2 linked regions of the Streptomyces venezuelae genome follow. The protein of the gene in region 1 binds, or shares a complex with, the protein of each later gene. Links are inferred from orthologs where the notes say so. Each region holds a gene or a part of one and is shown on either strand. Other genes may lie near its edges.

Region 1 (3,408 bases):
CACGCAGTACAACAGCGCCTACGGGAACATGGCGATAGTGACCGCGCCCGACGGCACCGAGACGTGGTACTGCCACCTCAGCTCCACCAAGATCCGCGGCGGCAAGGTCAAGGCGGGCGAAGTCATCGCCTACTCGGGCAACTCCGGCAACTCCACCGGCCCGCACCTCCACTTCGAGGTCCGGCCCGGCGGCGGATCCGCGATCGACCCCCTGTCCTGGCTCCGCAGCCACGGCCTGGACCCGACGTAACCCCTCAGGCCCGCAACCGCCCGGCCTGACCACCGGGCACAGCCGTCCGACGCGACCGCCGGGCGCAACCCGCCGGCGTCTCCCCCGGCGTGAATGCCGCGCGGCCCGAAGGCCGCGCGGCCGCCCCCCGTCCTACAGCTTCTGCACCGGCGCGTAACGCAGCAGCAGCCGCTTGGGCTTGTCGTCCCCGAAGTCGATGGTGGCCTGCGCGTCCGCACCCGCCCCCTTGACCTCCATGACGGTGCCGAGCCCGAACTGGTCGTGCGTGACCCGGTCCCCGACCACCAGGGCGATGACCGGCTTGTCGGCGGCCCGCCGCGTCGCGAATCCGGACGGGCCCGACTTCGTACGCGACGAGGACAGGAACGCCTCCGGCGAGGTGCCGAACGTCGCCTTGCCCGATCCGGACGAGGACGACCCGTACGAGGACCCGTACCCCGAGCCCCGCATCGGACCGGCCGGCTTCTGCGTCGCGCCCGTCCGCTTCCACTGGAGGTACTCCGCCGGAATCTCCTCCAGGAAGCGCGACGGCGGGTTGTACGAGGGCGTGCCCCACGCGCTGCGCATGCTGGATCGGGTCAGGTACAGGCGCTCGCGCGCCCGCGTGATGCCGACGTACGCGAGCCGGCGCTCCTCCTCCAGTTCCTTGGTCTGGCCCAGCGCCCGCATGTGCGGGAAGACCCCGTCCTCCATGCCGGTCAGGAAGACCACCGGGAATTCGAGGCCCTTGGCGGTGTGCAGGGTCATCAGCGTGATGACGCCCGTGCCCTCGGTGTCCTCGTCCGGGATCTGGTCGGAGTCGGCCACGAGGGCGACCTGCTCCAGGAACTCGGCCAGGGTGCCGGACCCGGGAGCCGGGGCACCGGTCTCCGCCGCCTCGGCCGCCGCGGCCTCCCGCGCCTGCTCGAACTCCAGGGCCACGGCCGCGAGCTCCTGCAGGTTCTCGATGCGCGTCTCGTCCTGCGGGTCGGTCGAGGCCTGGAGTTCGGCGAGGTACCCCGTCCGCTCCAGGACGGCTTCCAGCACCACCGCCGGGCCCGCGCCCGAGTCGACGATCGTGCGCAGCTCCTCCATCAGCACGTTGAACCGCTTCACCGCGTTGGTGGAGCGCGCGGCCATGCCGAAGGCCTCGTCCACCCGGCGCAGCGCCTGCGGGAAGGTGATCTTCTCGCGCGCCGCGAGGGCGTCGATCATCGCCTCGGCGCGCTCGCCGATGCCGCGCTTGGGCACGTTCAGGATGCGCCGCAGCGGGACGTTGTCCTCCGGGTTCGCGAGGACGCGCAGGTACGCGAGGACGTCGCGGACCTCCTTGCGCTCGTAGAAGCGGACGCCGCCGACGACTTTGTAGGGCAGTCCGACCCGGATGAAGATCTCCTCGAACACGCGGGACTGCGCGTTGGTCCGGTAGAAGATCGCCACGTCGCCGGCCTTGGCGTCGCCGGCGTCGGTGAGCCGGTCGATCTCGTCGGCGGCGAACTGGGCCTCGTCGTGCTCGGTGTCCGCGACGTAGCCGGTGATGACGGCGCCGGTGCCGGCCTGCGTCCACAGGTTCTTGGCGCGGCGGTTCTCGTTGCGCTCGATGACCGCGTTGGCCGCGGAGAGGATCGTCTGCGTGGAGCGGTAGTTCTGCTCCAGCAGGATCGTGGTCGCGTCCTTGTAGTCCTCTTCGAACTGGAGGATGTTGCGGATGGTCGCGCCGCGGAAGGCGTAGATCGACTGGTCGGCGTCACCCACCACGCACAGCTCGGCCGGGGGCAGGTCCGGGTAGCCGGTGCCGACGAGCTCGCGCACCAGCGTGTACTGGGCGTGGTTGGTGTCCTGGTACTCGTCGACGAGGACGTGCCGGAAGCGGCGCCGGTAGTGCTCGGCGACGTCCGGGAACGCCTGGAGCAGGTGGACCGTGGTCATGATGATGTCGTCGAAGTCGAGGGCGTTGGCCTCGCGCAGCCGCCCCTGGTACATCGCGTACGCCTGGGCCAGGGTCTTCTCGAAGCCGTCCACGGCCTGGTCGGCGAAGGCTTCCTCGTCGATCAGCTCGTTCTTCAGGTTCGAGATCTTGGCGTTGAAGGCCTTCGGCGGGAACTTCTTCGGGTCGAGGTCCAGGTCGCGGCAGACGAGCGCCATCAGGCGCTTCGAGTCGGCCGCGTCGTAGATCGAGAACGAGGACGTGAACCCGAGCCGCTTGGATTCGCGGCGCAGGATCCGCACGCACGCGCTGTGGAAGGTGGAGACCCACATGGCGCCCGCGCGCGGGCCGACGAGGCCCTCGACGCGCTCCTTCATCTCACCGGCGGCCTTGTTGGTGAAGGTGATCGCGAGGATCTGGCCGGGGTGGACGCCCCGCGCGGACAGCAGGTGTCCGATGCGGTGGGTCAGCACCCTGGTCTTGCCGGAGCCGGCGCCGGCCACGATGAGCAGCGGGGATCCCGCGTGCACCACGGCCGCGCGCTGCTGCTCGTTGAGCCCGTCGAGGAGCGTCGCCGGGTCGATGACGGGCCTGGGGGCGCCGTCCCGGTAGTACGCGTCCCCGGTCATGGGTACGTCGAACCGCCCGCCGAAGAGGTCGTCCGCGCCGGCCTCGGGGGCGGCGTGGTCCTCGGGCGGCGGCGGGACCTCGTCGGAGGGGGTGAGGTCCGCCAGGAAACTGTCGTCAAAGAGGCTGCTCATCGCATTCCGAGTCTAGGGGGCGGGACCGACAGGCCAGCACGAGTTCGAGCAGACCGGGGAAACGCAGCTCCAGGTCCTCGCGGCGCAGCGCGAGGAAGAGCTTGCGGCCCTGGGGCCGCTGGCGGATGAGACCGCTCTCGCGCAGCGTCCTGAGGTGGTGCGTGACGCTGGACCGGGGCAGGTCCGGGACGACCTCGCCGCAGAAGGCCTCCTCGCCGCAGGACAGCTTGCGGACGATCTCCAGCCGGACGGGGTGTCCGAGCGCCGCCAGGACCTCGACCAGCTCGATGCGGTCGGCGGCGGGGTGGGTCGGCTCGGCGGCGGCGGCAGGCATGCCCCCACTGTACGCAGATCTCGTACGGACCCCGCCCAATTGTTCGAAGATCTCGTACAGTCCTCTCGCCCAGCCCTACGAAATCATCGAATCGAGCAGCTGCGGAGGGAGCTGACCCGCTTCTCCGGCCGACCGGGCCGCCTCGTACGCTCGACGC
Region 2 (2,923 bases), 2.7 Mb from region 1 along the record:
GCCGGTCGCGGATCCGGGACCGGTGGCGGCGTACGAGGCCGTCCCGCCCAGCAAGGTGAGAGTGAAGCCCAGGAACGCGGCGGCGGCCGCGGCGGCGGGTCGGACGTACATGTGCGTTCTCCTCGGGTCGTGAGCCCTGTTCCTGCGTCAGACGGGTGCGGAGCGGCAGACGTTGTGGCGATGCACTTCACCGCGATCATGGGGTTGAAGATCACCGAGCCGCCACCGAACTACGACAAACGGACCAGAACGAATGACGCCGGTCCGGGCGGCCGGGAGCGGCCGGAGCGCGCCGCCGGCCCACGGGGGCACGTGAGTGTCAGTGGGGAGTCGTACGGTTGACCCATGCGGCCCGTATCGAAGATCGAACGCACGGTGGCGCCTTTCGAGGTCGTCAGCCCCTACCAGCCCAGCGGCGACCAGCCGGCGGCCATCGCCGAGCTGGAGAAGCGCATCCGTGCAGGTGAGAAGGACGTCGTCCTGCTGGGTGCGACCGGCACCGGCAAGTCGGCGACGACCGCCTGGATGATCGAGAAGCTCCAGCGCCCCACCCTGGTCATGGCGCCGAACAAGACGCTCGCCGCCCAGCTGGCGAACGAGTTCCGCGAGCTCCTGCCGAACAACGCCGTCGAGTACTTCGTCTCGTACTACGACTACTACCAGCCCGAGGCCTACGTACCGCAGTCGGACACGTACATCGAGAAGGACTCCTCGATCAACGAGGAGGTGGAGCGGCTGCGCCACTCCGCGACGAACTCGCTCCTGACCCGGCGCGACGTGATCGTCGTCGCCTCCGTGTCCTGCATCTACGGTCTCGGTACCCCGCAGGAGTACGTCGACCGGATGGTCTCCCTCAAGGTGGGCGAGGAGACCGACCGGGACCAGCTGCTGCGCCGTTTCGTGGACATCCAGTACACCCGCAACGACGTCGCCTTCACCCGCGGCACCTTCCGCGTGCGCGGGGACACGATCGAGATCTTCCCGGTCTACGAGGAACTGGCCGTCCGCATCGAAATGTTCGGCGACGAGATCGAGGCCCTCTCCACCCTGCACCCGCTGACCGGCGAGGTCATCAGCGAGGACCGCGAGCTGTACGTCTTCCCCGCCAGCCACTACGTCGCCGGCCCCGAGCGCATGGAGAAGGCGGTCCGCGGCATCGAGGCGGAGCTGACCGAGCGCCTCGCCGAGCTGGAGAAGCAGGGCAAGATGCTGGAGGCGCAGCGGCTGCGCATGCGCACCACGTACGACCTGGAGATGATGCGCCAGATCGGCTCCTGCTCCGGCATCGAGAACTACTCGCTGCACATGGACGACCGCGAGCGCGGCTCCGCGCCCAACACGCTCATCGACTACTTCCCGGAGGACTTCCTCCTGGTCATCGACGAGTCGCACGTCACCGTGCCGCAGATCGGCGCCATGTACGAGGGTGACGCCTCCCGCAAGCGCACCCTGGTCGACCACGGCTTCCGGCTGCCGTCCGCCCTGGACAACCGGCCGCTGAAGTGGGAGGAGTTCCAGGAGCGCATCGGCCAGACCGTCTACCTGTCGGCGACGCCCGGAAAGTACGAGCTCTCGCGCGGCGACGGCTTCGTCGAACAGATCATCCGCCCCACCGGCCTCATCGACCCCGAGGTCGTGGTCAAGCCGACCGAGGGGCAGATCGACGACCTGGTCCACGAGATCCGGCAGCGGGTCGAGAAGGACGAGCGGATCCTCGTCACCACCCTCACCAAGAAGATGGCCGAGGACCTCACGGACTACTTCCTGGAGCTCGGCATCCAGGTGCGGTACCTGCACAGCGACGTGGACACCCTGCGCCGCATCGAGCTGCTGCGCGAGCTGCGGGCCGGCGAGTACGACGTCCTGGTCGGCATCAACCTGCTCCGTGAGGGCCTGGACCTGCCCGAGGTGTCCCTGGTGGCGATCCTCGACGCCGACAAGGAGGGCTTCCTGCGCTCGGGGACCTCCCTGATCCAGACCATCGGCCGCGCCGCGCGCAACGTGTCCGGCCAGGTCCACATGTACGCGGACAAGATGACCCCGGCGATGGAGAAGGCCATCGACGAGACCAACCGGCGCCGCGAGAAGCAGATCGCCTACAACACGGCGAACGGGATCGACCCGCAGCCGCTGCGCAAGAAGATCAACGACATCGTCGCCACCATCGCCCGCGAGGAACTGGACACCGAGGAGCTCCTCGGTACCGGCTACCGGCAGGCCAAGGAGGGCAAGGGCGCCAAGGCCCCGGTGCCGGCGCTCGGCGGCCGGGCGGCCCTGGGCAAGACCGGTGGAAAGGGCGCGAAGGGGGCGAAGGGCGCCGCGGGCGCCGAGCTGCCGACCGACCGGCCCGCAGCCGAACTGGCCGCGCTCATCGAGCAGATGACCGAGCGCATGCGCGGGGCGGCCGCCGAGCTCCAGTTCGAGGTCGCGGCCCGGATCCGGGACGAGGTGGGCGAGCTGAAGAAGGAGTTGCGGCAGATGAAGGAAGCGGGCCTCGCCTGACCGGGGGCCGGTCAGTAGGGTTGGGTCACAGCCGCAGGTACACGCTGCACGCCCGCCGTATGGCGGGCCAGGGAGAGGGGACAGTACGTGACGGTCAACATGACCAAGGGTCAGGCCATCAGTCTGCAGAAGGCGGACGGAGGCACGCTGACCGCGGTCCGTATGGGCCTCGGCTGGCAGGCGGCGAAGCGCCGCGGACTGTTCGGCTCGCGGACGCGGGAGATCGACCTCGACGCCTCGGCGGTGCTCTTCGCCGACAAGCAGCCCGTCGACGTGGTCTTCTTCCGGCACCTGCAGAGCGACGACGGCTCCGTGCGCCACACCGGTGACAACCTCGTGGGCGGCGTCGGCCAGGGCGGGGACGACGAGGCGATCCTCGTCGACCTCCAGCGCGTGCCGGTCCACATCGACCAGATCGTCT

What was found. Proteins that work in one complex are often made in the same cells at the same time.
Region 2: the proteins of pcrA (region 1) and uvrB are in contact, whole or in part, in a crystal structure (PDB 7EGT), measured with the Thermus thermophilus proteins. The link is inferred for Streptomyces venezuelae from one-to-one orthologs. Residues at the interface, in WP_096412145.1 of Thermus thermophilus: His654, Arg656, Phe657, Gln666, Asp668, Glu669, Lys680, Arg681, Leu682, Ser683, Lys685, Tyr686, Ala687; in WP_096411307.1 of Thermus thermophilus: Glu23, Leu25, Arg26, Asp27, Gly28, Glu29, Arg30, Phe31, Arg55, Glu326, Asp327, Phe328, Glu379, Ser382, Gln383, His398, Gly400, Arg401.

Annotation. Positions count from the first base shown.
Region 1 is NZ_CP029189.1:4,542,462-4,545,869, reverse strand. What follows is about bases 151-3,303. They hold pcrA (DNA helicase PcrA), read right to left. Parts: upstream 2,918-3,303; coding sequence 383-2,917; downstream 151-382. Other genes in these bases: DEJ51_RS20275 (ArsR/SmtB family transcription factor), read right to left, coding at 2,901-3,251; DEJ51_RS20285 (M23 family metallopeptidase), read left to right, coding at 151-250. Outside these bases: more of DEJ51_RS20285, read left to right, coding at 1-150. UniProt on the Escherichia coli protein: A helicase with DNA-dependent ATPase activity. Unwinds DNA duplexes with 3'-5' polarity. Translocates on single-stranded DNA with 3'-5' polarity. Initiates unwinding more efficiently from a nicked substrate than double-stranded DNA.
Region 2 is NZ_CP029189.1:1,867,992-1,870,914, reverse strand. It holds uvrB (excinuclease ABC subunit UvrB), read left to right. Parts: upstream 1-345; coding sequence 346-2,502; downstream 2,503-2,923. Other genes in the region: DEJ51_RS07810 (TerD family protein), read left to right, coding at 2,590-2,923; DEJ51_RS07820 (glycerophosphodiester phosphodiesterase), read right to left, coding at 1-111. UniProt on the Escherichia coli protein: The UvrABC repair system catalyzes the recognition and processing of DNA lesions. A damage recognition complex composed of 2 UvrA and 2 UvrB subunits scans DNA for abnormalities.